Regions from separate parts of the Caldifermentibacillus hisashii genome, predicted to be linked through region 4. Evidence: predicted binding sites of a transcription regulator. Region 4 holds the regulator's gene; each other region holds the start of a gene.
What was found. The regulator Rex, encoded in region 4, represses fermentation and respiration genes when NADH is low (regulators of the CRP and FNR family bind a similar motif). The targets are predictions, from matches to a motif close to TTGTGAAATATTTCACAA.
Positions count from the first base shown of each region.

Region 1 (8,276 bases), 1.7 Mb from region 4:
AAAGCTTGGACTACCTCATAATCTACCTTTTGAAAGATGCCTTTCATACTTGTCTAATTGCATATTCATCTTCAACGACTATAATTTTCATCGGTGCTACCTCCTGAAAACCTAATGCAATTCCGTACTCTTTCTTTTCCTTCTATACATTATCACACAAATAAGTCAGTAAAAAGTCAAAGTCATTTTAATTTGATTTATGCTATGTGCTGTTTACCAATCATCATGTAAAAGTCTGCTTATGAATTAGCTAACGAGAAATAAATTAAACAAAAAATGACAATCAATCTAAGTTACATATTAATTTTATCTATTTTTTATATTGATTAGATTAATCTCTAGTTATAAAATTTTTCTATACACAAAATTTTCAGATAGACAAATTGTATGAAAAAACGCTCATGAAATAATGAATTCACATAATATATAACGAGGAGATTGATTCACTTGAGTACAACATCAATAATCAATGACGAATTAAAAGTGGCGACTGAATATGTCAACAATGTTTTTGAAACAGTTAAAAAACGAAATGCCTATGAATTTGAATTTCAACAAGCCGTAAAAGAAATATTTGATTCCCTTATTCCTCTTTTTGCTAAAGAACCGCTTTATATACAACATAATATTTTGGAACGAATTGTTGAACCTGAAAAAATGATTACTTTCCGGGTTCCTTGGGTAGATGATCAAGGAAATGTACAAATGAATCGCGGATTTCGTGTTCAATTCAACAGTGCACTCGGTCCCTATAAAGGCGGGTTACGTTTCCATCCTTCTGTAAATGGGAGCATTATTAAGTTTTTAGGTTTCGAACAAATATTTAAAAATGCTTTAACCGGACAACCAATTGGCGGTGGAAAAGGCGGTTCGGATTTTGATCCTAAAGGAAAATCCGATGCTGAAATTATGCGTTTTTGCCAAAGCTTTATGTCTGAATTATATCGCTATATCGGACCAGATGTGGATGTTCCTGCCGGTGATATCGGTGTGGGGGCGAGAGAAATCGGCTTCTTATTTGGACAATATAAAAAATTACGTGGTGCTTTTGAAGCAGGTGTCCTAACCGGCAAGAGCCTTGGATTTGGCGGAAGCATCGTCCGTAAAGAGGCAACAGGTTATGGTCTTGTCTATTTTACTCAAGAAATGTTAAGAGAAAAGGGACTCGATTTTAACGGTTCAACTGTTGTCGTTTCCGGTTCAGGTAATGTGTCCATTTATGCCATTGAAAAAGCACAGCAATTCGGTGCAAAAGTTGTTGCCTGCAGTGATTCCAACGGCTATGTGTATGATCCGGATGGAATTAATCTTGACACGGTAAAACGTTTGAAAGAGGTAGAATGCAAACGGATTAAAGAATATGTTGATTTCCATCCGAATGCTGAATACTATGATGGATGTACTGGAATCTGGTCGATTCCTTGTGATATTGCCCTTCCTTGTGCGACCCAAAATGAAATTGATGAAGAATCAGCAAAAACGCTTGTCGCCAATGGTGTGAAAGCTGTTGCAGAAGGTGCCAATATGCCATCCACAATTGAAGCAATCAATGTTTATTTAAATAATGGTATCTTGTATGGACCGGCAAAAGCTGCCAATGCCGGTGGGGTTGCCGTCTCCGCCTTAGAGATGTCTCAAAACAGCATGCGCTTGTCTTGGACTTTTGATGAAGTTGATCAAAAACTGCAACAAATCATGCACAATATATATCAAGCAAGCATGGAAGCTAGTGTTGAATACGGTCATCCCGGTAACTTAATGGTCGGTGCCAACATCGCCGGCTTCAAAAAAGTTGCTGAAGCGATGATTTCGCAAGGGGTGATTTAATTTCCTCCCTAATTTCAGGGACTGGTTCCTTTAATTTTCAAAGGGACCGGTCTTTTTTTAAAAAGGGTTGGCAACCACCCGGGAATATGAAGGTCGGATTTTATCCCTATTTGTTGTGGTTGAACGGACGAAGAGTAATCGGACGAAGAGCAATCGTACTCAAGTGCGACTTAACTTCAATCCATTCATTGCCATCGATTCACCATGGTTCTCTAAAGACATTCCGACCGTATTCGTTTCCCTGGCAAATCCATATCATTTAATCGATGTCCCGTACGTATCTACATTCATCAATGGATACTCGGACAACACATATACAGTCGATGCGATCGTGGAAAAAATGATGGGAAATTCAGCATTTAAAGGAATTAACCCAGTTGACCCATATTGTGGCAATCGTTGGGATGTTCATTTGTATGATTAAACTTCTTTTTGCTATCAAGAGATTTAAGTCAATGTGTTCCTTGTCAAGATCTTTTAACAGAACAAAATTCAAGAGTTGAAACGAGTATAGATGAACATAAACAAGCATGTGTTGAGAAAAACGGAAAATTTGCCTGTAATTATTTTCCAACTGGTGGAGAAAAAACACTCAAATCAAACTGGACAATTGGCAAAGATTTACAAATATGGTGGTTTAATCCTAGAGACGGAAAATGCTATTTACAAAATAATTCCATTACCTATAATTCCAATGAGGATTTCTGTACTATCAAAAATTGACTTACTAAAAATTAAAACTCCGACCTCTGGGGATGAACAAGATTGAATATGCATGATTGAACACACCGACAATAGTACAACAATTCTGGAAAAGGCACAGATTTATGGTGAAACACCTGTACCTCCTGGGATTAAAAAAGTTTTTGCATGGTAACAAAATCATTTTTAGGTTATAGATAACTCTCAATTCTTTAAGCTCCGGTTAATTTCGGGGCTTAAAGCATTTTTATCCAAGATGCATGAAAATAATTAAAGCTTCTAAAGGCATTTGTGAAATTGACTTTACACTTTATTAGCAAAAAAAATAAAGCCTTCATTGGCTTTTTTATTGTTGGCTTATCCGCTCCATCTCAACTTCAAGCTTATAAACTCTTTTATTTAATACTTCTGTTTTGTTATCAACATATTCTTCTAAATTTTTCGAATACTGACTAAGACTTGTAGAAATATCTTTAATTATCTGTTGCTTAACTTGTCTGATTTCAACCAGCAATTCCTGTTTAACATTCTCTAAACCCTGTTTAACATTCTCTAAACCCTGTTTAACATTCTCTAAATCTTTTTTAACAGGCTCGATTTCTTCTTTTATTACGGTTCGTAAAGCTTGCAATAACTCTACATCCATAAACCCTTCTCCCCTCCTTTTTTCCTATTATATCACCTATTTTACAAAAGTAGGCATAGAATTTTCAAATCTTATCAATCTCGCCCTAGTTACGTTGAGACAGTTAAACCATGAGAAAACCAATGTTGAAAGTGAATGCATTCAAATACTCAATGTTTACCATCGTTACACTGCTCATCATGAATAAATTAGCTTAATAATGTCTTCCATGCTAATAATTCCAATATACTGGCAAAGTGGGAAATTAATTGCTGCTGCGATGGTCGGTATTTTATTGTTGCCAGCAGGAATTATCAACGGGATGTCTCAGCGGTTTCCTGTAAATTACACGATAGATTTGGGACAAAATAGCTTGTTCAAATGTTCAAATTGGATTTGTTTTAATATTATTGCTGCGATAATACTTTTGAAATTAATAGTTCCTCTTCTGTTTTGTTTGTTTTAGGAGGAAATATTTTACTTATGATTGTACACCGTCTCCTGCTCAAGCAAATGGTTTAAATGACTTGCCGAGGGAATTATCTCCTGACGGTAATGCAATTTTGAACACTGCTCAACAAGTCAGCGTGGCATTTGCAACTGCTCTAACTACAACATTTATATCTGCAGGAGTGTCAGCTTATTTGATCCATAGAAGTCGTACAGCAGCTGTAACAAATGGTGTGCGATGCGGATTTGCGTTTACGGTCGTATAAACAATTCTTGGTCTAATTCTCTCATTTTTTGTCAAACCAGCAGGTGCTTTAGACTAAAAAAAAGAACAAAAAGAACTTCAACCGAAACAACAAACTGATTTTTAAAATATTTTTATTAAAAAACCTCCAAAGAACATGTGCTTGGAGGTTCTTCATATTTGTTAGTGTTTCACCAATTGATTCATCAGCGCAATCCTTTCTAAATACCGTCCGATTACTTTTACAATCCGTCTTTGAGTGGTTCGATCGACGGTAATTAAGCAGGATTGTTATTGTAATTTACTAGCAAAGAATGTAACTGGTAGCTGTTCATTTCAAGTCACATCAATTATAGTTGGTTCTTTTCAGTTATTATATTATATATTTATGATAAGTTAAGAAAATGTAAAATGGTAGTCTTAAAATCACATTAATCACTCTTTACTAATTTTCCGTTATAAACGCATGATATAAGTTAGTTTATTCCCAAAAATAGCAAACCTACTTATTCAAAGTGTAGGTTTGCCAATATTTCATACAAAATGTTTTTTAAACTTGAAATTATTTATGATTATTCCAAGGATGATATAAATGAATATAGACACTATTTAAAAGTTGAACGACAATATATTGAAATTATTAAACGGTTTTGGGGGATAAGTCCAGTTTATATCCTGAACAATATGAATACAGAACTTTTAGAGTTTTTAAAGGATTATACAGATGAAAAAGAAGGTTCCTTATTAAAGTCAATCAATGATCAAACAAAAGAACATAATGGTAGTTTATTACTATATGAAAAATTTTCTGTGATACAACTTCTGGCTAAGCTAAGTTTACGGGAAAAGTTAGAGTCATGTTTTGTCTTTCCTAATATGAAGATGATTTTATGGATTAATGGGCTAATTTGTAAGGTTTTTTTAGGTGATAATCATTATAAAGAATTAGTAAAATTAATATCCACAACGCATGGTCTTTATTTGCGGAAAGTATAATTAAAAATTTGCCAATCGACATTTCAACTTGAATGAACGGTTCCAAAAATTTTTAAAAGTGGATGGACTTCAATTGAAATCCATCCACTTATTTTTTTATAACAAAGACTTATACAACATTTCAATTTCCTCAATACTCGTATCACGCGGATTCCCACCTGTACATACATCTGCAAAGGCGTCTTTGGCAATGGCAGGAATGCCTTCTTCTTTGACACCGAGTTCAGCGATTGTTTGTGGAATGCCAACATCTTTGCCTAATTGGGCGACTGCTTGAACTGCAGCAACTCTCGCTTCTTCCAGGCTCATTGCATCGACATTTTCTACACCAAGAGCTTTTGCGATATCCCGATATTTTTCACCGGTGTAATCTGCATTGTATTTCAAAATCGTTGGTAAAAGTGTCGCACAGGCAACACCATGTGGCGCATTGTAACGAGCACTTAATGGGTGGGCCATACCATGAACAAGTCCAAGACCAACATTAGAGAAACCCATACCGGCAACATATTGTGCCAATGCCATATCTTCTCTTGCCTTTACATCACCGGCAACCGATGCACGCAGCGAACGGCCAATGATTTCAATCGCTTTAAGATGAAACATGTCTGTAAGTTCCCAAGCTCCTTTTGTGATGTATCCTTCAATTGCATGAGTTAATGCATCCATTCCGGTTGCGGCAGCAAGTCCCTTTGGCATCGACATCATCATGTCACTGTCAACGAATGTGACAACCGGAATATCATGGGCGTCCACACATACGAACTTGCGATGGTTATTTTCATCGGTAATCACATAATTGATTGTTACTTCCGCAGCTGTTCCGGAAGTTGTCGGGATAGCAAAAATTGGTGCACTTGGATTTCTTGTTCCCGGATCTCCTTCAAGACTTAACACATCCGCATGTTCAGGGTTTGTTACGATAATTCCGATTGCTCTTGCCGTATCGATTGGTGAACCGCCACCGATAGCAATGATGTAATCTGCTTCTGCTTGTTTATAAGCTTCAACCCCTGCTTTGACAACGGCAACAGTTGGGTTTGGTACCGTTTGGTCAAAAACTTCATAGGCTAAGCCGCTCGCATTTAATAAATCGGTAATTTTACTGACAACATGAAATTTGACTAAATCAGCGTCTGTGACAATCAATGCTTTTTTGAATCCCCTTTTTGCTGCTTCTGCCGGAATATGTTCAATTGCACCTTTTCCATGATAGGATGTTTCGTTTAAGATGATTCTGGTTGCCATTTGCGTTTCCTCCTTGTGATTATTTTCACATATATGTTGATAGGTAAATCCTGAAGAAAGAATCCCCGTATAAGGAACCGGGATTGGGATTTCCCTGTACATAAATCATTTCGGTTTATCATACGAATAGAGCTATTTCTGACAACTCCCACCACTAAAGAAGCGGGCTTTCTCGTTCGGAAAATTTTTAGAGGAACAACCCGAAACTCGTTTGTACGGACGGGCGTTCAGAATTTTTCATCAAATTAAAGCTCTAAAAAACCTTCCCTCGGTGTAACGCCAAAAGCATCAGCCAAGTCTTTTAATTGCTGATCGGTGATGGCTTGTTTCGCACCACCTTGAGCTTGCACATAGGTGTATACTTTTGCCGCTTTTTCTGCCGTTTCAATGAGGCCAAACACCTCATCCATATTACGACCGGCACCGTAAATACCATGAAACGGCCAAATCACCAGATGAAATTCATGCATTTTGGCTGCGGTTGCTTCACCAATTTCGTTTGTGCCAGGAACGAGCCAAGGAATAATTCCCACCCCTTCAGGAAAGACAACAAGACATTCGGTACACATTTGCCATAATGTCCGAGTTAATGCTTTTTCTTCTAATGGATGGGTAAATGTCATTGCCAACAGGTGAGTCGCATGAGTATGCATAACGATTCGATTTTCCGGATCGACTTTCATCCGGGCAATATGGCTCATAAAGTGAGAAGGCAATTCACTTGTCGGTCTTCCACCATCTTCTAGGCCCCATAATAATTCAAGATGTTTTCCATCTGCTGCAACACGGATAACACCAAGGTTTACAGCCGGATCATCAATGACATTTTTAAAATATTTACCGGATCCCGTAACGATAAAATATTTACCGGCCAATTCTTTTCCATCAAATTGCATCGGGATTGTCCGAACCACTTTTTCAATATCTAAATATGCCGCCACTTCTTCTTCCGTTAAAAGATAGCTAATGTTTCCGCCATTTCTTTCATCCCAACCAAGGCGATACATATTTGCTGTTACTTTCATCATTTCTTGTGTAAATGATGCGTCAATTATATTCAATTTTGTCATCGTATATACTCCTTCCATTCTTGCTGCCAAAAAATTATGCTCTATTTAAAAGAATTTCTTTTTCATATTGTTGAACTTCTTTAAACCAATCGAATCCGACAGGTACATTATTTTTTACACAGAAGTAATTCCAAACATCACCAAACGGGAAGTCTTTTAATTCTTCTGTATACGCTAACCGGGTTGTAAAGTCACCTTCTAATTCTTTTTGTTTTAAAAATGCTGTAGGTTCAAGCAATGCTCTTAACAATGCTTTTTGTGTGTTTCTTGTCCCGATGACCCATGCTGCAATTCGGTTGATGGTAGCATCAAAGAAATCCAGTCCGATATTGGTTCTTTCCAGTAAATTATTGCGGACAATTTCCCTGGCAATAGCTTGTAATTCATCATCCATAATAACAACATGGTCACTGTCCCAACGTACCGGACGGCTGACATGAAGCAAAATTCCTTTACTGAATAAAGAAAGTGCACTTAATTTATTGGAAATCACTTCAGTTGGATGAAAATGTCCGGCATCTAAGCAGACAAGTTTATTTCTGGAAATCCCGTAGCCCATGTAAAATTCATGGGAACCGACCGTATAAGCTTCAGCCCCAATACCGAATAATTTACTTTCAACCGCTTCTTGGGTAAAGTCTTCATTTAATTGTTCGGCAAAAATTTCATCCAATGCTTCCATTAACCGTTGTCTTGGTGCCAAAGTATCAACGGGATTGTCTTTAAAACCATCCGGAATCCAAAAATTATTAATGCTTGTTTGACCGATTTCTTTCCCGAAGTATTCGGCAATTTTCCGAGTACGTTTCCCATGTTCAACCCAAAAATCACGAACTTCCTTGTCCGGAGACGCAAGGGTAAATCCGTCTTTAAACATAGGATGGGAGAAGAATGTCGGGTTAAAATCAAGTCCTAAACCTTGTTCTTTTGCCCAATCAACCCAAGCTGTAAAATGCTTTGGTTCGATTTCATTTAAATCTACTTTCTCGTCTGTATCAAGGTAAATCGCATGAAGGTTTAATTTATGTTTGCCCGGAATTAAAGAATACGCTTTTTCTAAATCTTGCCGTAATTGCTCCGGTGTCCGTGCTGCTCCCGGGTAATTGCCGGTTGC
Region 1 covers NZ_CP155467.1:2,787,332-2,795,607, forward strand. The annotation lists gene gdhA (NADP-specific glutamate dehydrogenase) at 448-1,827, shown strand; gene NSQ14_RS13520 (hypothetical protein) at 1,895-2,251, shown strand; gene NSQ14_RS13525 (putative collagen-binding domain-containing protein) at 2,260-2,550, shown strand; gene NSQ14_RS13530 (hypothetical protein) at 2,876-3,175, opposite strand; gene NSQ14_RS13535 (hypothetical protein) at 4,392-4,844, shown strand; gene fucO (lactaldehyde reductase) at 4,941-6,092, opposite strand; gene rhaD (rhamnulose-1-phosphate aldolase) at 6,338-7,162, opposite strand; gene rhaA (L-rhamnose isomerase) at 7,197-8,276, opposite strand, start outside.
Region 1: a site for Rex is predicted at 6,106-6,123, ahead of fucO (lactaldehyde reductase). Genes of this name have one in related genera too.

Region 2 (8,276 bases), 170 kb from region 4:
AAAAGTGAACTACTTGGTTTGACCGACCACTATCTATTCCTTTGATTTTAAAAGTAAGCTACTTAATTTAACCAGCAACATTCTATTCCTCTGATTTTAAAAACGAGCTACTTGATTTTACCGGCCACAATCTATTCCTCAGCTTTTAAAAGGGGCTTATTTGGTTTGACCGGCAACCAAATGGTAAATTTCGTTCCCTTTCCTTTTTCACTTTTTACATCAATTTTTCCGTCATGCAGTAAAACTAACTGCTTTACAATAGATAAGCCGAGGCCAAATTCACCAAAAGGATTGCTTTTTCTTGATATATCCGCTTTGTAAAAACGATGCCAAATATTTTCCACGTCTTTCGGGTCAATGCCGATACCGGTATCTTCAATTTCAATGACGGTACTATCGGCAGCCTCTCTCCCGCGAAGGGTAATTAAGCCGTTTTCGGTAAATTGAATACTATTTTTGGTAATATTTAGCAAAATTTGCACAAGTCTATCATAGTCGGCATAAACCATTGTATCGTTTTCCACATCCACTACGATTTCGTCATTTCGCTCTTCCGCTTGAATCGCTAACTGATCTTTAATAATCTCAAAAACATCAATGAGTTCAATCTCTTCCTTATTTAATTTCACTTGGTTGGAACGAATTTTTTCATAATCCAAGTTTTCATTGACTAACCGGATCAATCGTTTCGTTTCTTGGCTGACAAGTGCCAGTCCTTTTTCCTTTTCACTTTCAGGGATCATATTGTTTCGTAACCCTTCAATGATACCGCTAATCGTCGTTAACGGTGTTCTCATTTCATGGGATACGTCTGCCATGAACTGCCGCCTGCGATTTTCCAAACTTTCAATCTCATCCATCGACTTTTTCAATTTCCCCACCATCTTATTAAAATCACTGGCCAATTCCCCGATTTCATCAAAATCAGAATCGCGTACCGTTACATTGTAATCGCCGCGTGCAACCGCAGATGTCGCTTTTTGCAGCTGTTTAATCCGTCGTACATGAATTTTGGAAAGAAACCAACTGATGATAAAAGAGATACCTAAAGCAATGCATACCGTTATGATCAAGTAGCTGTTAAACTCTTGAATCATCTCCCGGGTTCCGCTGACGGGAGCTGTTAACAAAATTCCGCCTAATAAATAGTCGCCCTTTTTATAAGGGAGTATCACAAGGGATACCGCCTGTTCAAAACGGTTAAAATCAACATTGACCACTACCCTTTTCCCCTGCGAAATTTGTTCCCATTCTTTTTCAGTAAATTGAATTTGCAAATTTCTATTATCAATCGGATAAACAATTTGCCCGTTTGAATCAAACATCGTTAAATATATGTTTCTCTTTTTCAAAACGTCTTGATAATCATTTAATGTGAATGTATCTGTTAAAAAGTTATTATTTAAGTCTTTTAAAATTTGTTCCCCGTAGGAAATCAATTCTTCTTCTTTATTTTTATAAACGAGCGATTCAACATATTGAGATACGAGCAAGCTTAAAATGAGGAAGGCAACAGTAATAATACCGAGATGGCTGAGCATTTGTTGATACATATATTTTACTTTCATTTGTCCACCAGCTCATCAAATTTGTAACCAACCCCCCATACTGTATGAAAAAAGGGTTGATTTTCTTTTCCCAGTTTTTTTCTTAATCGCTTAATATGAACATCTACTGTTCGCTCATCGCCGTAAAATTGATAACCCCAAACTTGGTCTAATATTTGTTCCCTTGAAAAGACTTGGCGCGGATGTTGAAGGAAGAATATTAATAAATCAAATTCTTTTGGTGTCAAATTCATGATCTGCTCATCATCTAACCAGACTTCCCTTGTTTCTTTATTAACCTTAAAATGCTTCGTTTGCACTACATCTTTTGGAACTTCCCCCTGAGTCGTATATTGGGCTCTTCTCATTACCGCTTTAATACGAGCCATTAATGCCAGTGGACTAAACGGTTTTGTCACATAATCATCCGCCCCCATCTCAAGCCCAAGTACTTGATCCGACTCGGAATCCTTTGCAGTCAAAATAATTATCGGTACATTATTTTGTTCCTCACGAATTTTTCGGCAAATCGTCACCCCGTCCATTCCCGGCAGCATCCAGTCAATAATCAGCAAATCCCAATCTTCCGCCATGGCTCGCTCATAACCTTCTTTCCCGTCATGGACAAATGTTCCATTAATTCCTTCATTAATAAAAAACATGTCAATCATTGAGCAAACATTTTCATTATCTTCTATTACGAGAACTTTCATTTTAATCAGCTCCACTTTTCACCTTTACTCTTACTATCAAAATTAAAACGAGTGAGCAGAAATATCAACTTTTTTTATTCTAGTTTCAAAAGATATTTTTCCGGCCAAAGAGATGACTGAATGGAAGAAATCACAAGTTCAGATTTACAAGTGGCACCCAAATGACGATTTCAATAGGCTCAAAACAAGGTGAATTCATACAAATAACGCTTTAGTAACTGTCTTTTTTATTTTTAATGATTGCTTAATAGTTTGTTCATAGTTTTTTCATATTTAACCCTTACAATAAAAAACATCAAGGCTCTCCTTCCTTTTTAATATAGATTTTGGGCTGCCGGAATGGACTTGTTTGTTCATTTCAGCAGCCCCTTCTTTTTTTATCATTTTGTCATTGAATCTACGAGGATCCTACACAAGCGGTATCACTATATTAAAAAACAGCGGAAATTCATTACCGCTGTTTTTTTATTTTACCAATAATAGTAAAAGGACCGCTAAGATAATTCGATAAATGGCAAACGGTACAAGTTTAATGCGATTGATTAGTTTTAAGAAGAAACGAATTGAAATCAATGCAAAAATAAATGCACTAATGAAGCCGGCAATGAAAAACGGCAAAGCGTCGATGGAAAAATATTGCCAATTTTTCACTAGCGAAATGAGACTTGCCCCGGCCATAATCGGTACAGCCATAATAAATGTAAAATCCGCTGCAGCTCGGTGACTGAGACCCATTAAAACCCCGCCTGAAATTGTTGCCCCTGAACGGGAAAAGCCCGGCCATAACGATAAACATTGAAACAAACCAATCAATAATGCTTGCTTGTATGTGATTTGATCGACCGTCTCCGCTGCTGGTCGCTTGGCTCTGAATTTATCGGCAAAAATCATTAAAATCGCTCCGGCAATCAATGCATATACAACGTACTGATAGCCAAACAAAACTTCATCAATGATATCTTCAAAAAGGACGCCCAAAATCCCGGCCGGTAAAATTCCTACTATTATATGGGTAAGTCGCAGGTGACCGGTTGATTTTTGCCCAATCTTAAAGGATCTCTTCTTCAGTCCCAATAAGTCCAAAAAACGATCCTTCATGACAACAACGACGGCCAGTATCGAACCTAATTGAATTACAACTTTAAATGTATTGGCTACATATTGTCCACCTAAAAACTCTTTTGATTGTAGCCAAAGATCATCAACAATAATCATGTGTCCGGTTGAAGATACCGGTGCAAATTCTGTTAATCCTTCAACCATTCCTAAAATAATCGTCTTTAAAAACATAAGAAAATCCATGAAATATTCTCCTTCATCACATAATATGTAACTTATTTTCTTTATTTTTGGGTTTTTGAACGGCGGATAAAGTAAATGATAACAGCAATTATCGCTATTGCAATCAGCATATAAACGATGTTCGAATAAATATCCATGTATTCAACAATTTTTTCCCAAGATTCCCCAAGTTTTGCCCCAAGTGTGACAAGGATGGAGTTCCAAATAATCGTTCCTGCTGTTGTAAAAAATAAAAATAACGGAAAGTTCATATGTGCCATCCCGGCAGGAATTGAAATCAAACTACGTATTAACGGAACCATCCGACAGAAAAAAACAGTCCAATAGCCATATTTTTGAAACCAATGGTCCGCCTTTTCAACATCTTCTTTTTTCACACGTAAGAGATAACCCCATTTGTCGACAATTCGTTCAATTTTTTCAACATCTAACCAACGACCGAGCGCATACAAAATAACGGCACCGAAGACCGATCCAATTGTCGCAGCAAAAATAACACCAAGCACAGTCAGATTGGTTGTTGTCGTCATAAAACCGCCAAAAGTAAGAATGACCTCCGATGGTATAGGAGGAAATACATTTTCCAAACATATTAATAAAAATACACCAAAATAACCGAATTGTTCCATAAAACCGGTAATCCAATTTTCCATTTTTATTCCACCTTTATAAACATGTCCATATTTTATTTTATTGTCCAACTACATAAGTATGATATTTAGCTTAGATAATCTTTCAAAATCGCGCTTAGTACGTATTTAATCCATAGAACCCAACAGCATGATTATATGATCTTTGGCACGATACATACACTTTTTTAATCTTACCATCAAATTCCTTGTCCGAAAAGATATTTAAAAGAAAAATAAGAAAAACAAAAGAAGTTAATTTCATAACCCCGATGAGAAGACGTTTGAAGGTTTTCATCTGAATTCGGTGTTCGAATTTTTCTTTTTTTACTATTGAATTTGGTAGGGGAACTGTTGAATTTTGGCTTTTACTGTTGAATTGGACGGGGGGATTGTTGATTAAGGTACCCTACTGTTAAATCGGGCGGGATTCTGCTGAATCAAGCTACTTTACTATTGAATCCAACAGGGATACTGCTGAATCAAGCTACCTTACTATTAAATCCAACAGGGATACTGCTGAATTAAGGTTTAAGATTTTCTATACTATAAAAAGGACAGGAAAGTTTTCCTGCCCTCTTTTTTGCGACTGTGCGACTTTCGCTTTCGTCGCAGAACTTACCCTACCATCGATGTGCCTTGGCATTACTCCGCAAAATAATATTATTTTGTGACATTTCTGTATGACCGTTCACTTGCGATTTCATCCGTTTCGGCCTAGTCCAATTATGGTGAAACAATTGTCTTGTGCGGTCAACATCATGGAAATAAGCCATTTTATCACCTCTTGGCAGGATTTGATATTCAAAAGAATATCATGATTATTTTGCTATTTCTTCACAAAATATATGAATTTTTTTATTAAATTCATGTAAAATTTCCGTAGAACCAGTTCATACAAGTTTTTATCCGCAATATTTTTTAGCCTTTCCAGAAAGTTTTAAAAACAACTACAACAACTTGTCAATGGTGGTTTTTCCCAATTTATACTTTTTATGTGGTTTATAGTAAATACAATTTTATCCTTAACTAATTTGTAACAATTTAGGGCTTCCATTTAAAAAGTTATAGTTTACAATATAGATGTAGTGTTAACTATATTGTAATAATGTATTTTGTAATTTATCACAAAGGTAAGCCTTTCCAAATCTAGTTTTTGTCTACTTTGTGAAATAATTAACACTTTTGTCTAAAATGTGAACAAATTTAGTCAAGAGTGTGAACAAGTCTATAACTTTATTGCAATTATATGAATTTCAACTTCTAAGAAAGGGAGAGTCGTATGAAAAAAAGGAAAAGCCTGCTTTTATCAGTATTCTCAGTCATGCTTGTGTTTCTGCTTAGCGGCTGTGAAATGGCTGAACTGGTAGTATTCAACCCAAAAGGACCGCAAGCTGAAAAAATTCTTGATTTAATTAACTGGTCTCTTGTTTGGATTGGACTTATCATGGTTGTCGTTATTGCCTTGTTTGTTTATATTGTCTGGAAATATCGGGCACGTCCGGATAATGCGGATTATGAACCACCGCAAGAAAAAGGTAATCATCTTGTGGAAATTATTTGGACAGCTATTCCATTCATCATTGTGGTCATCCTGATGGTTCCAACCGTTACCACTTTATTTGATCTGGAAGAAGTTCCAGCAGGTTATGAAGACCAAGAACCATTAGTTATCCATGCAACTTCAGCTGACTGGAAATGGATATTCAGTTATCCGGAACAAAATATTGAAACCATTAACTATGTAAATATTCCGGTTAACCGTCCTGTACTATTTAAATTGACATCGGCAGGAACCATGCAGTCATTCTGGATCCCTGCATTAAGTGGTCAAAAATACACGATGGCAAAAATGGAAACAGAACTTTATATAGTAGCAGATCATGAAGGGTCTTACTTTGGCAGAAACTCAAACTTCAATGGTAAAGGATTCAAAGAAATGGAATTTGAGGTACTTGCCCAATCTCCACAGGATTTTGATAAATGGGTAAAAGAAGTTCAGGAAAAAGCACCTAAATTAACAGAAGAAATGTATGCAGAAAAACTCAAACCTTCACATTTAGGTAGAGAGACGTTTTCAAATACACATCTTGAATGGGTTGATCATGCGGATCATCATGCTAAAGAATATTTAAATCCTGAATTATACCGTGTTCATGGTTATCCGGGCAAAACTTTTACTGATGAAAATAATGATATAGACAACGATACAGAAAACAGTGACCATCATCATGGAGGTGACCATAGTGGACATTAAATGGGATAAAATTTTAATCACTGGCGATCCACTCATTTTAGGTTCACAAATAGCAATTGTACTGACAATGGTCGGTATTGTTGTTGGCCTAACTTATTTTAAAAAATGGAAATATCTTTGGTCAGAATGGTTAACATCAGTTGACCATAAACGAATTGGAATTATGTACATCATCATGGGTGTGCTTATGTTCTTCCGTGGTGGTGTCGACGGCTTAATGATGAAAGCCCAAACAGCCGTACCGGAAAATACATTTTTAGATGCTCAACATTACAATGAAGTCTTTACAACTCACGGCGTAATCATGATTTTATTCATGGCGATGCCGATGTTAATCGGAATTATAAATATTGCCATGCCGCTTCAAATCGGGGCTAGGGACGTGGCATTCCCGCAATTGAACTTATTAAGTTTTTGGTTGACTTTTGCCGGTGCAATGCTATTTAACCTCTCGTTTGTCGTTGGTGGCTCCCCGGATGCTGGGTGGACATCATACTTCCCGCTTGCCGGTAAAGAGTTTACACCCGGAATCGGTAATAACTTTTACATGGTTGCCCTGCAAATTGCCGGTATCGGTACTTTGATGAGCGGAATTAACTTTATCGTCACAATTATGAAGATGCGGGCACCGGGTATGAAATTAATGAGAATGCCAATGTTTTCTTGGACGACATTAATTACATCATTAATTATTGTCATTGCCTTCCCGATCTTTACAGTTGCATTATTATTGGGAACAATGGACCGGATTTTCGGTACACACTTCTTTACCGTTGCAGATGGCGGTCTGGATATGCTTTGGGCTAACCTGTTCTGGTTATGGGGTCACCCGGAAGTGTATATTGTTATTCTACCGGCATTCGGTATTTACTCGGAAGTTGTTGCAACATTTTCAAAGAAACGTTTATATGGTTATACATCAATGGTTATGGCAATCGTTGTTATTTCCGCCTTAAGTATGCTTGTATGGGTTCACCATTTCTATACTATGGGCGTTGGACCTGCAGTTAACTCTGTGTTCTCCATTACAACGATGGCAATTGCGGTTCCAACCGGTATTAAAATGTTTAACTGGCTCTTTACTATGCGCAAAGGCCGGATAGAATTTACAGCACCAATGATGTGGACATTAGCGTTCATCCCTACGTTCTTAATCGGTGGGGTAACAGGGGTTATGCTCGGAATGGCAGCTGCAGACTTCCAATATCATAATACATTGTTCTTGGTTGCTCACTTCCATTACACATTAATTCCTGGTGTTGTTTACGCAGTATTTGCAGCACTTTATTACTGGTGGCCAAAAGTGTTTGGATTCAAATTGAATGAGCGAATCGGTAAATGGCATTTCTGGTTATTTAACATTGGATTTAACTTAACATTCTTCCCAATGTTCTTCCTTGGTTTACAGGGAGCGGCAAGACGGATGTACACTTACTCGGAAGAATCCGGATTATGGCCGTTATATGCATTATCTGCAGTAGGTGCAATTTTCCTTGCTGCCGGTTTTGCAGCACTTTGCTATAACATTTACTGGAGTATTCGTTACGAAAAACGGACAACAGAAAATGATCCGTGGGGTACAGCAAGAACGCTGGAATGGGCTACTGCAACACCTGTTCCGCATTACAATTTTGCTGTTGTTCCGGAAGTTACCGATGTTGATGCTTATTGGGAAATGAAAAAGAATAAAGATAACTTTGCATTAGATCCAAATAAAATTAAACCAATTCATATGCCAAGTAATTCCGGATTACCTGTATATATGGGGGCAGCCTTCTTAATTGCAGGATTCTTCCTTGTCTTTGAATGGATTCCTTTAGCAGCAATT
Region 2 covers NZ_CP155467.1:391,339-399,614, reverse strand. The annotation lists gene NSQ14_RS02030 (sensor histidine kinase) at 132-1,568, opposite strand; gene NSQ14_RS02025 (response regulator transcription factor) at 1,565-2,260, opposite strand; gene NSQ14_RS02020 (undecaprenyl-diphosphate phosphatase) at 2,726-3,562, opposite strand; gene NSQ14_RS02015 (DedA family protein) at 3,604-4,215, opposite strand; gene NSQ14_RS02010 (YpzG family protein) at 4,815-4,967, opposite strand; gene qoxA (cytochrome aa3 quinol oxidase subunit II) at 5,474-6,448, shown strand; gene qoxB (cytochrome aa3 quinol oxidase subunit I) at 6,438-8,276, shown strand, end outside.
Region 2: a site for Rex is predicted at 5,357-5,374, ahead of qoxA (cytochrome aa3 quinol oxidase subunit II). Genes of this name have one in related genera too.

Region 3 (8,276 bases), 1.3 Mb from region 4:
TGGAAGTGAATTAATTCCCCATCTGAACCGTATAAAATTTTATCCATTAAATGTTGCGGAATATCTTTCACCGGTACATCCATATCAATCCCGTAATGATTACAAACCGCTTCTAATAATTGCGGATAATACTGGGAACTGACCGGTTCCCAAGGTGCAATCGCCCCTTGTCGTAATGTTAAGTTTTTATCCGGAATGACAAGGTCGAGATCCACTTCCAATTTCGAACCAATCCCGTCACAATCCGGGCAAGCCCCAAACGGACTGTTAAACGAAAACATCCTTGGTTCCAATTCCCCGATGGAAAAACCACAATACGGACAAGCATGTAACTCACTGAAAAGTAATTCTTCTTGACCTATGACATCGATTATGACGCGTCCTTGTCCTAGTTTCAATGCTGTTTCCAATGAGTCGGTCAGCCGTGCTGTGACTCCTTCTTTTATAATAATCCGGTCAATGACAACATCAATGGAATGCTTTTTATTTTTTTCCAGCTCAATATCATCGTTCAATTCAAGCATTTCTCCGTCAATACGGACGCGGACAAACCCTTCTTTCTTTATGTCTTCAAGAACTTTGGCGTGCGTCCCCTTTCTGCCGGAGACTACCGGAGCTAAGATTTGAATCCGGGTCCGCTCCGGATATTCCAATATACGATCGACCATCTGTTCAACGGTTTGTGAGGTGATTTCAATGCCATGGTTCGGACAAATCGGGTGACCAATACGAGCATATAGTAATCGCAAATAATCATATATTTCCGTAACTGTTCCAACAGTTGAACGGGGATTCCGACTGGTCGTTTTTTGGTCAATAGAAATAGCCGGAGATAATCCTTCAATAGAATCAACATCCGGCTTGTCCATTTGTCCTAAAAACTGCCTGGCGTAAGCAGAAAGGGACTCGACATACCGACGTTGACCTTCTGCATAAATGGTATCAAAAGCCAGCGAAGATTTTCCTGAACCGGATAACCCCGTAAATACTACAAGTTGATTACGGGGAATATCGACATCAATATTTTTTAAGTTATTTGTCCGTGCACCTCTTACTTTAATTTGATCCTTCATTTATCGTCACCTTTCTGCTTTCAACTCTAATACCAAGTCTCTCAATTCAGCAGCGCGTTCAAAGTCAAGTGCTTTGGCTGCTTCTTTCATTTCCACTTCTAATTTTTGAATTAATTTTTCCCGTTCTTTCTTAGATAACTTTCCATATTTATCAGTCGTACTGTATTCTTCCTGTTCTTCAGCGGCAATGGTTGCACGAATAACATCATGAATTTCTTTTTGAATCGTTTTCGGGGTAATGCCATGTTTCCGATTATATTCTTCTTGGATTTGGCGCCGCCGTTTTGTTTCATTGATTGCGAAATCCATTGAACGAGTAATTTGGTCCGCATACATAATGACTTTTCCGTTTGCATTTCTCGCTGCCCGGCCAATCGTTTGGATTAATGAACGTTCTGACCGTAAAAATCCTTCTTTATCTGCATCTAAAATGGCAACAAGGGACACTTCCGGAATATCAAGTCCTTCCCGTAACAAGTTAATCCCGACAATGACATCATATTTGCCCAGTCGCAAATCACGAATAATCTCAATCCGCTCCAATGTTTTTACTTCAGAATGTAAATACTGAACTTTAATCCCGATTTCTTTCAAATAATCGGTTAAATCCTCGGACATTTTTTTCGTTAATGTCGTTACAAGAACCCGCTCATTTTTCCGAATTCGTTCTTGAATTTCTCCGATAAGGTCATCAATTTGTCCTTTGATCGGACGGACCTCTATAATCGGATCCAGTAAGCCGGTCGGACGAATAATTTGTTCAACCACCGTCGGACAATGTTCCAATTCATATGGTCCCGGAGTTGCTGAAACGTAAATAATTTGGTTGATATGTTTTTCAAATTCTTCAAACATAAGCGGTCGGTTATCCAGGGCAGATGGTAAGCGGAAGCCATGTTCAACAAGTACATTTTTTCTTGCTTGGTCTCCGTTATACATACCCCGGATTTGCGGAATCGTTACATGGGATTCATCAACAACGATTAAAAAATCCTCTGGAAAATAATCGAGCAACGTATATGGGGTAGCGCCCGCTTCCCTTAAGGTTAAATGACGGGAATAGTTTTCAATTCCTGAACAAAAACCCATTTCCCGCATCATTTCCAAATCATAATTTGTCCGCTGTTCCAATCTTTGTGCTTCTAAAAGCTTCCCTTGATCCCGGAGTTCCTTTAACCGTTCTTGTAATTCTTGTTCAATATTTTTAATGGCGACTTGCATTTTTTCTTCCCGTGTAACATAGTGGGAAGCCGGATAAATCGCCACATGTTCCCGTTCTCCGATAATCTCGCCCGTCAACGCATCGACTTCCCGAATTCGATCAATTTCATCACCAAAAAATTCAACACGGATACAATGCTCATCTCGTGAAGATGGAAAAATTTCCACAACATCACCGCGAACCCGGAAGGTACCCCGATGGAAGTCAATATCATTTCGGGTATACTGGATATCAACCAATTTCCGAAGCAGTTCATTCCGCTCGATTTCCGTGCCGACCCTTAGTGATAATACAAGTTCTTTATATTCTTCCGGTGAACCTAACCCATAAATGCAGGATACACTGGCTATGATAATGACATCGCGACGTTCAAATAATGCCGATGTCGCTGAGTGTCGCAGCTTATCAATTTCATCATTAATACTTGCATCCTTCTCGATATACGTATCGGTCTGTGGTACATAGGCTTCGGGTTGGTAATAATCATAGTAACTGACAAAATATTCAACGGCATTGTTTGGGAAAAACTCTTTGAATTCGCTGTATAATTGCCCTGCCAATGTCTTGTTATGAGCAATAATTAACGTTGGTTTATTCACTTCTTTTATCACATTAGAAATGGTAAAAGTTTTCCCTGTACCGGTTGCCCCCAGCAATGTTTGATGTTTCTTGCCGTTTTTTAAGCCCGCAACCAGCTCTTTTATCGCTTGCGGTTGATCCCCTTGAGGTTGATATTTTGACACTAACTGAAATTGATCCTTTGTTTTTTCCATCTAAATCACCCCATTATTTTTTGGGTCCGTACATTCATCATTCACAGAATCTATTTTACCAAAAGCATAACAGAAAAGCCACTATTTTGCGAACGAATATTCGTTTAATTTTTATAGGTTAGGCGAATGTATAAATTTCCAACGAGGATGCCCATTCCGCGGATTTAAGGACGCCTCAAGAAAAACTTCAAATGATACAGTCCCAGCTGTAAATTTAATTAACCACAATATTAACGTTATACACAATTTTTACACTGTTTATCCACAGGGTATGAAGAACTTATCCTCATTCCCCGATGAAAAAAAAACCGCCTAACAAATTGTGATAAGCGATTTTATACCTCATTCATCCTTTTTTCTTTTAAAATTTTTTACCATGCGTTTTGAATACCAAAATCCTATCGTCAACGAAATACCGTCAATAATAATCAACGGCCATGAATGAGTATAACCTTTATATGCGGACACAGAAATCAGAGCCAATGTTAACAGCAATCCGACGATATGATTATAAGTTACTCGTGAAAATAAGATGACCAACAAACACGGAAAGATTAATCCGGCAATTAATTTTCCAAGCATACCCTCACTCCAAAATATATAATCAGTTTAGGAGTCAGTCCGAAGAAGTTTATTCCACGTACCTTTATTCCAATTTTTCCAATCTTATGAGTACCAACTGCATAATGATCGGCTTTTATATTTTCGTCGGAACCACTCCCAGTCCCTGCTTTTGCTTTATAAAATACAATTTATATTTTATCATATTTTGCCGGATTCGTATGTTTAAACGCTTGTGGATAACTTTTCCACATCTTCCGAGTAGTTTTTCTAAAGTTAACTTCTGACTTGTGTACATTTTCCAACTACCGTGAACAATTTTGTTAGTTATGTGGATAAGTTGTGATTTTTCTGTGCTTAACTGCAGTTATTATGTGGATAATTTTTGATTAGTTGTGGATATAAAGGGTTCCTCTGTGGATAACTTTCCGTTCTTGTTACTTGCATAAAATGGACATGATAATCTTTTTCCTTATTCTCCTGGAAAGAAGGTTTAATTATTTACGATTAACAACAAAATTATGACCAATCTTAGAAACTTTTTATAAAAGGATTGTTTGACTATAGAAAAATCGGTATATTAATGTTGCTTGTGATTTTGATCACAATACATTAAAAAAGTTAGGAGTTTTTCTATGTCTACAAGTGCATTAAGTACAGCCATTGATACATCTGTAAAAAAAGCCGATATGCTGAAAAATGACCCAAAGAAATTTTGGACAAAGGCGATGCTTGCAGGAGTTTATATTTCGTTTGCGGTTGTTTTTGCCTTTCGAATTGGAGACGCATTCAGGGCAACCGGATCACCGGCCACATCCTTAATCGGCGGGATGACCTTCTCACTAGCGTTAGTTTTAATTGTGATTGGTGGCGGTGAGCTGTTTACCGGGAATACGATGTACATGACAATGGGCAGTCTGGATCAAAAGACTTCCTTGAAAGAAACCCTGTATGTTTGGGGTGTTACCTATCTTGGAAATTTAATCGGCGTCTTGTTTTTTACTTTTTTATTTGTTCAGACGGGTTTATTTAAAGATATTCCAGCTGACCACTATTTATTTAGTGCGGTGACAGGCAAGATTGGATTAACGACAGGGGAAATGTTTTTTCGCGGTATTCTATGTAACTGGCTTGTTTGTCTGGCCATTTGGCTCCCGTTGCAAACCGACAATTTTGCAGCAAAGGTTATGTTGATCATGATGACGGTCACTTCTTTCTTTGTTTCCGGTTATGAGCATAGTATTGCCAACATGGCGTTATTTTCTATTTCTTTATCAGTCCCTCACCCGGATACTATTACCTTGACAGGAGCGGCTTTTAATTTGCTCATTGTTTCACTTGGAAACATTGTTGGTGGTGGGTTATTTGTTGGAGCAACAAATTGGTATGTAAATAGGCAAGGAATTAAAAAAGAAGTGCCAATATATGCAGGAGATGAAAAGCAGAAAATTATTGCTAAATAAAGATTCGTTTGGTGATCATTTTCCTTTTATTTTTTCCCTTTAAAAACCACCCTATTGCTTTTGTTCATTTGGGTGGTTTTTATGGATATAAAATTATTTTACCTTTATCGCATTGCCAATATGATACCAATGTATACAGTCGACATTTTTTTACGGTATTTGAGTTGGTGTGGCGTAATTTTGGACGGCCGTGTTCATTTCTTAAATTTCAGCATAATTGCAAAGAGTGTCTATTTTTTTGACATTCATTCAATTATTAGACATTTGTTTAGATTATCAACCGAATAGCAAATATGTATGCTAATGCTGAAAAACAGTTATTTTTAAGTCGATTAGTTTTGCGAATAGATCTACCATTTTCAATTAGATGACAATCAGAATGCGGTAATTCATCGTTTGAGGCGACTCATAAATAAAGAGCTAACATTTTTTTATTGGATGAGCGTCTAAGGAAGAAAAAAGACAAAAACACCTAATGCGAATCCAGATGGAAAAGTTAATTATACCTTTCAATGTTTCAGCACAAATTCCCGCAAACCATACTAGTTTATCAGAAGTTCCATTGCTTAACTTTCAATCCACGCACCCATGAAGAGTGCGACTTGATTATTATGAGCTTAAAAGATTGTTAGCTTTGATTTCAATCCATGCACCCATGAAGAGTGCGACACTAAACAAGCACGCTGATTATTCAACGTACTTGAATAGAAATCCACCTTCTTCGAATTTTCGACCAGCAACAGTTTCTTTACCAGTTTTGAGTGAATGCTTCACCCAGCCAACGTTACAAATTTTGTTCTCTGTTGTCCATTTGAAAGTCTCTAGTAATCCATCGATTGTATTTACTAGTTGGCCATCTTTATATACTTCAATAACTCTTCTACGTCCTCGACGTAGTTGAGCTCGAGGTTTAGTTCCTTCTTCTTGTTGTTGAGCTTATCTATCTTGCTCTTCAGCAATCGCCCTTCTTCTTCGACGTTCTGGCTTGTCAACAATAACACGAACTTTTTCTCCAGGGAGTACTTGCGGAATCGTTAGCCTTAACTTTTTCTGATTTCCGTGCTCATTCTCACGCCAAACACTAGCTCGTCCCGCGCCTTTATCGTCCAAACTTTTTATCTCAACAATCATTTCTTCATTCGTAACGGTCATAATTAATTCCTCTCCATTAAATCTTTTACTCCAATTAGTATAAAGGACTAATGGACTTTTGGGAATGATACATCCTTAGTAGATATTACAAGCCTTGACATAAAACACCTAATCTTTCGTTTCCGCTATGAAAAATTGTTTAAAGTTCGTTTTTATCTCGGGATTCTTGCCTCAGTATCTGTATCCTATATCTTAAACAAAAAATTAACTTTGTTATACCGATTTGTTGATAAAAAAGATTTTCGGCACATTTCGTGTAAAAGTTTGGTTTTGCACAAAATAACTGATTACTTATGAACAGTTCATTTCTCAGACTCCCACTCATTTTATTGAGTATTTTGCGAACGCAAAACTGCACCTCCAAATGTTGGTGCTCCCTAACATTTAAAGGTGCAGTATTTTATCCATTATTAATTCAACGCATTTGAAACGAACTCAAACATAAAGCTGCTCATCTTTGGACCGCCATTTCTCACCGGATTACCATTTCGATCAGAAAAACCGCTGCTATGTACACCAATGACTTGATTGCTTGTATTTAACATAGCAGAGCCCGACTGTCTTGGTGCTGTATCAATTGTATAATAAGCTACTTGACTATCCTCACTTGCAACATTTCCACTCATCCCATATTGATTTATGGCTCCATCTCTTCTGATCAAATCACCTGGATAACCATAGATCCCGATGTTCTGATTAAGAATATTCGTTACCTGCCTAATTCCTGCATATCCAGCACGTTCTCCTGCATGGCGGCCATTCGATGGACTTAGTACAAGAACTGCATAATCTTGAGATATTGCTCCAGTATTGATCCAATGGGAAGTAACATAATAATCGATCGCATTATATGCTCCAAATAAAGCGGTACTACCACTTACACCCGGATAAACTGTGGCACTCACTATCCCTCTTTGCGTAGTAGGATTCACAACACAATGCCCATTTGTTAAAACTCTATCGATACCAATTAATGTCCCTGTACAAGATCCGCGGCTACCATCTGCCCACTCCAAGGAAATATAAGTAATGGCACTATATGGGAATACTATTGTATTTTCTACTCTAGTTCTTCCATCTGGACCGATGACAACAAATGGTGCGACTTCATTTGTGGTCACATCTTTTACTAAAGGTTGTGTAGTCTCTAAAAAGCCTTTATTTAGCAAATCACCAACAAAAATAGGATTAAGCTCTCCTGAGCCTTGAAAACTTTTTGTTTCATTGATAAACGTTAAGTTCTTATTGCTGTAATCCTCATATTTTGTTACCTCTCCCTTTGAATTAACTCTATCCAAGGGATGTGAAGATTCTTTTGCATTAAAATGAAAGTCTCCTAGTGTATTGTCCGCCAAAGCACTGATTGGAACGAATAAAAAGGTAAACAAAAAGATTGTTAGAAAAACACTTTTTTCAAAATATTACCTCCTTTCAAAATATGATTATATTATAACGAATTTTCATAAAACAAACAATTACAATTAGTAAAGAAGTGTAAATTTATTTGTTTTTATCAATTTTCCTTATTTGCATTAATTTAATTTGTGCCGGGTACGATTCAAGGACTTCTTCATACCAAATAGCGACCTGATCACCACTTTTAATTCCTGTCCCTAAAAGTTTCATTCCATCATCCAGTAATATCGCTATTTCCTCAAACTTTTTTGAAAACATCGTAACATCTTCATCAGAAAAATTTTCCAAGTCAGAAGCTGTAATATTTTCTCCTTTAACGAAATATTTCGTACCATTGTGAAAAACAATATAGCCTTCATCAGTTGGCTCTTGCCCCTTCATGGAAAAACGATTGCTCATTTCGCTGAATACCCATGTACCAATAAGCAAGAACAACAAGCCTCCAAACACAGCCTTCTTTGATGTCAAAATTTTTTTCACAATCCACACCACCAGAAAAGTCATATTTTATTATATTACTATCTTCGCTACAATCATTGTCATCTCCTGTGTTATTTTATAGTTCCTTTGGTGTGAAATTTATGTAGGGTTCGACAGTCATTTCCATTTCGTCTTT
Region 3 covers NZ_CP155467.1:3,218,684-3,226,959, forward strand. The annotation lists gene uvrA (excinuclease ABC subunit UvrA) at 1-1,073, opposite strand, end outside; gene uvrB (excinuclease ABC subunit UvrB) at 1,080-3,068, opposite strand; gene NSQ14_RS15685 (CsbA family protein) at 3,411-3,650, opposite strand; gene NSQ14_RS15690 (formate/nitrite transporter family protein) at 4,265-5,092, shown strand; gene NSQ14_RS15695 (hypothetical protein) at 6,029-6,244, opposite strand; gene NSQ14_RS15700 (trypsin-like serine peptidase) at 6,655-7,413, opposite strand; gene NSQ14_RS15705 (DUF3221 domain-containing protein) at 7,745-8,140, opposite strand.
Region 3: a site for Rex is predicted at 4,220-4,237, ahead of NSQ14_RS15690 (formate/nitrite transporter family protein). Genes of this name have one in related genera too.

Region 4 (8,276 bases):
AATATATATAAATCATTCATTTTAAATTCACCCACATTACTAAAGCATCTTCATAATTATCAGTGTAGTATGATTTTCGAATACCACCATTTTTAAAACCGAATTTTCGATACATGTTTTGGGCAACAATATTGGACACTCTTACTTCCAATGTTGCCTTTTTTACACCCTTAACAATCATTGTTTCCATCATTTTCATCATTAATTGTTCACCAATTTTCAGTCCCCGGTACCCGGGTAATACTGCAATATTGGTAATATGTGCTTCGTCAATAACGATCCACATGCCACCGTAAGCAACGATTTTTTTATCAAGCTCACCACCGATATAGATTGCATAAGGATTCATTGTTAACTCTCGAACAAATGCATCCCGATTCCAAGGAGAAGTGAAAGAAGCATATTCTACATGCAGAATTTCATCAACATCGTTAATAGTCAGTCTGCGAAAAACAGGTGTCCGATTCATAAAGTTGTCCCCTCAAATTTAATTCGTTTTCTCTCTCCATTTGGCTTCAGCTTCTGCCAAGCGTAAATAATTCGGTGCAAATGAATGCACATTTTCTTCTTTTAAATCTTTTGCAAGTAAAGCCAACTCACCGGGTTTAGGGATATTGACAGTAATCGGTGCAAATTGAACTTGTTTAGCCAGTTGATTTACGATTACCTGTTCATGAATAACCACATCATTTCCTAAAAACAGAACCGGTTTATCAAATGTTTTAAGTAATTTGCACCATTCTTCTGTAGGAATATGTTGATCGTCAACTGCTTGCATTAATTTGCCTTCCTTATATTCATATAATCCTGTAAAAATATTTCCCCGTCTTGCATCCATGACCGGAGAAATGTAGCCATCAAAATATCGAGCGCTGGCCGCCATTAATTTAAGGCTGGAAACACCAACAATGGGTATGTTTAATGTCCAAGCTAACGTTTTTCCGATCGTTAGGCCAATCCGCAAGCCGGTGTATGAGCCCGGACCGTTAGCAACAATGATTTTATTTATCTCTTTTATGTCCATGCCGCAATCTTTTAGTAGAAAGTCAATGGCCGGTAATACCCTTGTTGAATGATTTCTTTTTATATTTGTTATATATTCACCGATAATTTTTTCATTACTTGCGATTCCAACACCGAGTACATTTGTCGAGGTATCAATTGCTAAAATATTCATGGAAAAACTCCTCACATAGTTGTTCATATCGAATACCAACCGGTTTAAAAAGAAATTGTCTGGTTGTCAGGTCAACAAATTTAATTTCAATAGTTAAAAATTGTTCGGGCAACTGGTCTTGGATGATATGAGCCCATTCAATGACGGTGATACCATCACCATGAAAATATTCATCAAAACCGAGATCTTCCATTGAATCCTTTAGTCGATAAACATCCATATGATAGAGGGGGAAAATCCCTTTGTATTCTTTTATAATTGTAAATGTGGGACTACTAATATTTTTATTGATACCAAGTCCTTTTGCCAACCCTTTTGTAAAAGTTGTTTTTCCGGCACCAAGATCGCCTTCCAGCGCAATCGCATCTCCTTCCCGTAAAAATTTACTGAACGTTTGTGCCATTGAAAAAGTTTCTTCCTGATTATGTACAGTAATTTGGTAATCCTTCATTGTTTTCTCACCAACTTTATATATATCTTCCATAAGATTAACGAAATATCGGTGAAATATCAATATTTGCCGGTAATAAGTGTATGTTTCGATAAATGTCACTTATTTCAAAAATTCCTGCCTATCTTGCTTGATTCGATTGTGGATAATATTGTGGATAAAAATTACTGAAGATAAGTCTGAGTAAACCCGATTTGTTTGGATCGATACGGATTGGTCACACAAGCGTTGCTACAAGGACGTGGCACAATTAGTTTATCAGTGGGGATATCGAGTCCCCACTGATAGAAATCTCAATTATTCACAACACAATTGTGGATAACTTGGAAATTTTTTGTGGGTATTGTGGAAAAGCATTTGAGATGTTAATAAATATATAATTGTCTTGTGAATAACTTTGTGGAAAAAGTGAATAATTCATGTAATCGAATGATTGGTCACATAATGGAGTTTTCACTTACTTCCGGTGCTTTTTTGGCAGGTCTCCGGAAAATCCATCAATTATTCCAGTTCACTCCATTCCTCCAATAAAGTTTCAATTTTTGCTTTGGCTTTTTCAATTTCCTTATTTAGTTCAGCCACTTTTGTATGGTCGCTATAGATTTCCGGATGAAGGAATTGCTGCTCCTTCTCGGCAATTTCCATCTCCAGTGATTCAATTAATGTTTCAATTTCTTCAACCCGACGTTTCTTTTGTCGTTCCAGTTTCTTTAGTTCTTTTTCTTGTTCATAACGGGTTTTTGCATCCAAATCGGAAGCCGGTTCTTGCGTTTGGTTGTGCTCGCTCTCTTCTGATAATTTTTGAATCTCCATCATTTCTTCCTTTTTCTCTATATAATAATCATAGTCACCCAAATACTCGGTCACACCGTTAGTAGAGAGTTCAAAAACTTTTGTTGCAATTCGGTTAATAAAATAACGGTCATGAGAAACAAACAAGATCGTACCGGGAAAATCAACAAGAGCATTTTCCAAAATTTCTTTACTGTCTAAATCGAGATGATTTGTTGGTTCATCTAAAATTAAAAAATTTGCATTTAACATCATTAGTTTAGCCAATGACAACCTTGCTTTTTCACCACCGCTCAAAGTTGAGACGTTTTTTAAAACATCATCACCGGAGAACAAAAAATTGCCAAGAATGGTTCGGATTTCTTTTTCCGTTTTTGTCGGATATTCATCCCAAAGTTCATTTAATACTCGCTTATTTGATGTTAAGTTTGCTTGTTCTTGATCATAGTAAGCAATGGTTACATTCGCTCCAAAATGGATGTTTCCGGAAAGAGCCTGGAGTTGGCCGACAATTGTCTTTAGTAGAGTAGATTTGCCGACACCATTTGGGCCAAGCAAAGCAATGCTATCTCCTCTTTGAATTCGAAAGTGGATATTTTTTGATATTTGATTGGCTCCATAACCAATGGCCAAATCAACCACATTAAGAACTTCATTGCCACTTTGCCGCTCAATTTGAAAGGAAAAATTAGCAGATTTATCGTCTCTGTGCGGTTTATCAATCATTTGCATTCGTTCCAGTGCTTTACGCCTGCTTTGTGCCCGTTTTGTTGTTGATGCACGGGTCAGATTCTTGGCAATAAATTCTTTCATTCTTGCTATCTCATCTTGTTGTTTTTCATACATTTTCAAGTCACGTTCATAATTCTCTGCTTTTTGGACTAAGTATTGACTGTAGTTACCGACATATTTTGTTAAAGTAGTCTGAGCGCATTCATAAACTTGGTTTACAAGCTTATCAAGAAAATAGCGATCATGGGAAACAATAAGAATGGCTCCATCATAAGATTGCAAATATTGTTCTAACCATGTCAATGTATCGATATCTAGGTGGTTCGTCGGCTCGTCCAAAATTAAAATGTCCGGCTTTGATAAGAGCAATTTTCCTAAAGCCAGGCGAGTTTTTTGTCCGCCGCTTAAATTGGATATTTTTGTCTCTTGATAATTGAAAGTGGAAAAATTAAGCCCGTGTAATACGGAACGAATATCTGCTTCATATTGATATCCGCCCAGTTCTTTAAATTCATGCTGTAAATAATCATATTCGGACAAAATTTGCTTGTATTTGCCTTCATCTGTATAAGTTTCTTCCTTTGCCATTTCCTGCTCAAGATTACGTAACCTTTTTTCCATGCTACGTAAATCTTCAAAGACAGTCAGCATTTCATCCCAGATAGTTCTGTCTGAAACGAGACCGGTATGTTGATCTAAAAAGCCAATTGTTACTTCTTTTGGCTTAATAATTTCTCCGGAGTCATAAGCAAGTTCACCGGCAATTATTTTCAGCAAGGTTGATTTGCCTGATCCGTTTCTACCAACAAGGGCAATTCGGTCTCTTGTATGAATTTCTAATTTAATATTCGAAAGGACAAGATCTGCCCCGTAATATTTATTTAGTTGATTTACTTGTAGTAAAATCATGATTTGCACCTCAACATTTCACAATAAAAATGGTCCTTTACCTAGAAATATAACAGCTTTGACTCTGTTTTGCCTTTTAAAAGAATGAATGACTGACTAATTATTTTCAGAGTGAAGTGAATGGGAACATGCTGTTTTTGATTACTAAATAATCGATTCCTTCCTCTACCATAACATATCCAGTCGCTTTTCGCTCCATCATTTCCGACATTTAAAGGAGAGCCTGTAAATGTCATGTCAACAAGTCTATATAAAAATAGTACATGAAGGGGAGGAAAAATGGCAAATGGAGATTAAATGAAACTATCTACAAGACAGATGAAAAAAAATAGTGTATCATAGTAGGTGAATATGTTAACAATGCAATGTAAGCGTTCACAGTGTGCTTTGAATGCCTTATAAAAGAATTACTTCTATAGGGCAATAAAAGATATTATAATAGAAAAATAATAATTTTTCAGCATTGGAGGATTTTGACATGGAAACAGATCAGCTAATAATTCCTAAAGCCACCGCTAAGAGATTGCCATTATATTATCGTTTTATTCAAAATTTGTACCAGTCAGGAAAACAAAGAGTTTCTTCTGCTGAGTTAAGTGAAGCGGTTAAGGTCGATTCGGCAACGATTAGAAGGGATTTTTCTTATTTTGGTGCATTAGGTAAAAAAGGGTATGGATATAATGTTCAGTATTTGTTATCCTTTTTCAGAAAAATATTGAATCAGGATGAAATAACAAAGGTAGCCTTAATCGGTGTAGGTAATTTAGGTACAGCTCTACTAAAATATAATTTCACTAAAAACAATAATACTAAAATTGTCTGTGCCTTTGATGCAAACCAAGAAAAGGTCGATCAAAAATTTGGTGATATTACTGTTTACCCAATGGATTCACTGGAACAAATATTGTCAACTGAAGAGATTCAGGTTGTTATTCTGACCGTCCCGGCTCCTGTTGCCCAATTGGTTACTGATCGTTTAGCAAAAACAGGAATAAAAGGAATTTTAAATTTCACGCCAGCTCGATTAACTGTTCCGTCAAATATTCGTGTTCACCATATTGATTTAGCTGTTGAATTACAATCTTTTGTTTATTTAATTAAACATTACTCAAATGAGGAAGTAGTGGTTGGAGATTAATTTTTTTAGTAGGGAAATGGCAGGTAACACAAAAATTTATCTTCAAAACAACACAATATTTTGCATTGCAATAATTATGATTCATACGATATGATAGGAAAAAAGTTTTTGTAAAATCTTTTTTGGGTGACAATGAATGAATTTGAATGAGGTTGATGGGGGAGAGGGAGAAACATGACAATCGGTCCGGGTAGTTTAATTCTCATATTAATCATGGCATTATTAATTTTTGGTCCGAAAAAGTTACCGCAACTCGGTCGTGCGGCAGGAGATACACTAAGGGAATTTAAAAATGCCACAAAGGGTCTTGCTGATGAAAATAATGGGAAGAGAAAAGATCAAGAAGGCAAGTAGGGAGAGAAGAGATGGAGAAAAACGAATTGACTGTAATTGAGCATTTCGTTGAATTAAGGAGACGGTTGGTTTTTATCGTTGTCTTCTTTCTTTTGGCAATGATCGGTTCGTTTTTTTTGGCAGAGCCGTTGATCGTATATTTGCAACAAACTGATGAAGCGGCCAGTTTGGAACTGAACGCCTTCCGCTTAACTGACCCGCTAAAGATTTATATGCAAATCGCTTTTATCATTGCTTGTGTAATAACTTCACCTTTTGTTTTGTATCAGTTATGGGCTTTTATTTCACCGGGTTTATATGAAAAGGAAAAAAAAATAACCTTAGCCTATATACCTGTTTCGGTATTTTTGTTTTTATCAGGTATTTCGTTTTCATATTTTGTATTATTTCCGTTTATTGTTCGCTTTATGAAACAGTTAGGGGACCGAATGGAAATCAATCAAGTCATTGGGATCAATGAATATTTCCATTTTTTGTTACAAATTACGTTGCCTTTTGGTTTGTTATTCCAATTGCCGGTGATTATATTATTTTTAACAAGGCTTGGAATAATTACACCTGACTTTTTGTCTAGGGTGCGAAAATATGCGTACTTTATCTTGCTAGTCATCGCGGCACTGATTACACCGCCGGATGTTCTCTCGCATATGATGGTCACTTTACCATTATTATTGCTTTATGAAGTTAGTATTTGGATTTCGAAGCTGGCGTATCGGAAAAAAATGAAGGAAGAAGAAGGGCTTGCCGTTTAAACTAAGGAAAATTTTCCATTGTATATTTTATCCATTAAAAAGCATATTGAATTCCGGTAACGAAGCAACTTGGAAGTGGCGGATAGGTTATGGCATAAGGAGCTTGCTTAAAAGGTATAATGGAAACCGGAGTAATTCCCTTGTTATCGGTGAGTACCGCGTTTCGGGTCGAATAAAGCTCGGGACGCCCGAGTTTTATTTAGATAAGGACTATGTTAGAAAGGGCATATGCATAATGAAAATGATCATTTTTATTTACGATTGTTAATTTTCATATCGTATTGCCTTTTTGAGATAGTCCTTTCCTTTTTATGGAAAAATTTGTATAAGGTATTTTGGTTGTGACATACTAATTTTGATTGAATGGTTCATATTTGCTGCATTTGCAAGAAAAATTGACTCATTACTACATAAGTATTCATTAATGTATGTGCCAAAATTGGAATGATAATTCGGTCGGTTTTTACATATAAATAACTGAATGTGAATCCAATTGCACAATAGAGTAATAAATGTTCAAATTCCATGTGAGCGGCAGAAAAAAGAATGGAACTGATTAAGGCTGCAAGAAAGAAATTTGTTTTTTTGTATAAAGATCCAAAAATAATTTTACGAAAGATGATTTCTTCCAAAATCGGACCAATTATCGAAGTAACGAAAATCATAATCGGTGCAACATTGATTAAATTCAGGGTATTTTCTGTGTTTTCCGAACCAACATCCACACCTAATAGCGTCTCAATCATGATAGCAATTCTTTGTGCGATCAGGGCAAGTAGTACACCATAAACAGACCAGCCAAGTACAAACGGTATTGAGCGGAGGTTCCGGTTTCGCACTGTAATTTCATCTTTTAAATAATAAAGGGTGATCAATAAGGTTACAAAAAAACTAAATACCGTCCAAATAGAAACGGAAAGTAGCCAATATTTATTTCCGGCAAAACCAAAACTTTGGAAAATGCCGTATAGAATCGATGCCCCGATGTTTAAAAATAACTGCATCGCTACATAAGTAAGGATAATCAGTTTATATTCTCGTTTCAAAAAATTCACCTCACTGGCTATTTTATCAAAAAGTTGCAAAGGAAGCTATTTCCCTATTGAGTAGGACAAGATAATTTTGGTAAAAAAATGTTAAAATTTTATAGTTGACACTTGCAAAAAACAAATCAATTCATTATTATAATAATTGGAATTAGCACTCAAGGACAATGAGTGCTAACAACATTGAAAATATATGAGGAGGTTGTTTAATGTGTTAAAGCCACTTGGAGATCGCGTAGTTATTGAACTTGTAGAAACTGAAGAAAAAACAGCTAGCGGCATCGTTCTGCCGGATACTGCAAAAGAAAAACCACAAGAAGGTAAAGTTGTAGCTGTAGGAACCGGCCGTGTTCTTGATAGCGGTGAACGGGTTGCACTTGAAGTAAATGTCGGCGATCGGATCATCTTCTCAAAATATGCTGGTACTGAAGTCAAATATGACGGAAAAGAATACTTAGTTTTACGTGAAAGTGACATATTAGCTGTTGTAGAATAATAACATTTTACAATTGATAATAAAAATATGATAGGAGGATTTGACGAGAATGGCAAAACAAATCGTATTCAGTGAAGAAGCTCGACGTAGTATGTTGCGCGGTGTAGATAAATTGGCAGATGCTGTCAAAGTTACATTAGGACCAAAAGGACGTAATGTGGTATTAGAGAAAAAATTTGGTTCACCACTAATTACAAATGATGGTGTCACAATCGCAAAAGAAATCGAATTGGAAGATCCATTTGAAAATATGGGTGCGAAACTTGTTGCAGAAGTTGCCAGCAAAACAAATGATGTTGCCGGAGATGGTACGACAACTGCAACGGTTCTTGCCCAAGCAATCATTCGTGAAGGATTGAAAAACGTTACTGCCGGTGCAAATCCAATGGGCATCCGTAAAGGGATTGAAAAAGCAGTAGCAGTGGCCGT
Region 4 covers NZ_CP155467.1:566,224-574,499, forward strand. The annotation lists gene tsaD (tRNA (adenosine(37)-N6)-threonylcarbamoyltransferase complex transferase subunit TsaD) at 1-20, opposite strand, end outside; gene rimI (ribosomal protein S18-alanine N-acetyltransferase) at 17-469, opposite strand; gene tsaB (tRNA (adenosine(37)-N6)-threonylcarbamoyltransferase complex dimerization subunit type 1 TsaB) at 488-1,177, opposite strand; gene tsaE (tRNA (adenosine(37)-N6)-threonylcarbamoyltransferase complex ATPase subunit type 1 TsaE) at 1,158-1,628, opposite strand; gene NSQ14_RS02725 (ABC-F family ATP-binding cassette domain-containing protein) at 2,130-4,061, opposite strand; gene NSQ14_RS02730 (redox-sensing transcriptional repressor Rex) at 4,540-5,199, shown strand; gene tatA (twin-arginine translocase TatA/TatE family subunit) at 5,374-5,553, shown strand; gene tatC (twin-arginine translocase subunit TatC) at 5,565-6,305, shown strand; gene NSQ14_RS02745 (CPBP family intramembrane glutamic endopeptidase) at 6,674-7,351, opposite strand; gene groES (co-chaperone GroES) at 7,563-7,847, shown strand; gene groL (chaperonin GroEL) at 7,897-8,276, shown strand, end outside.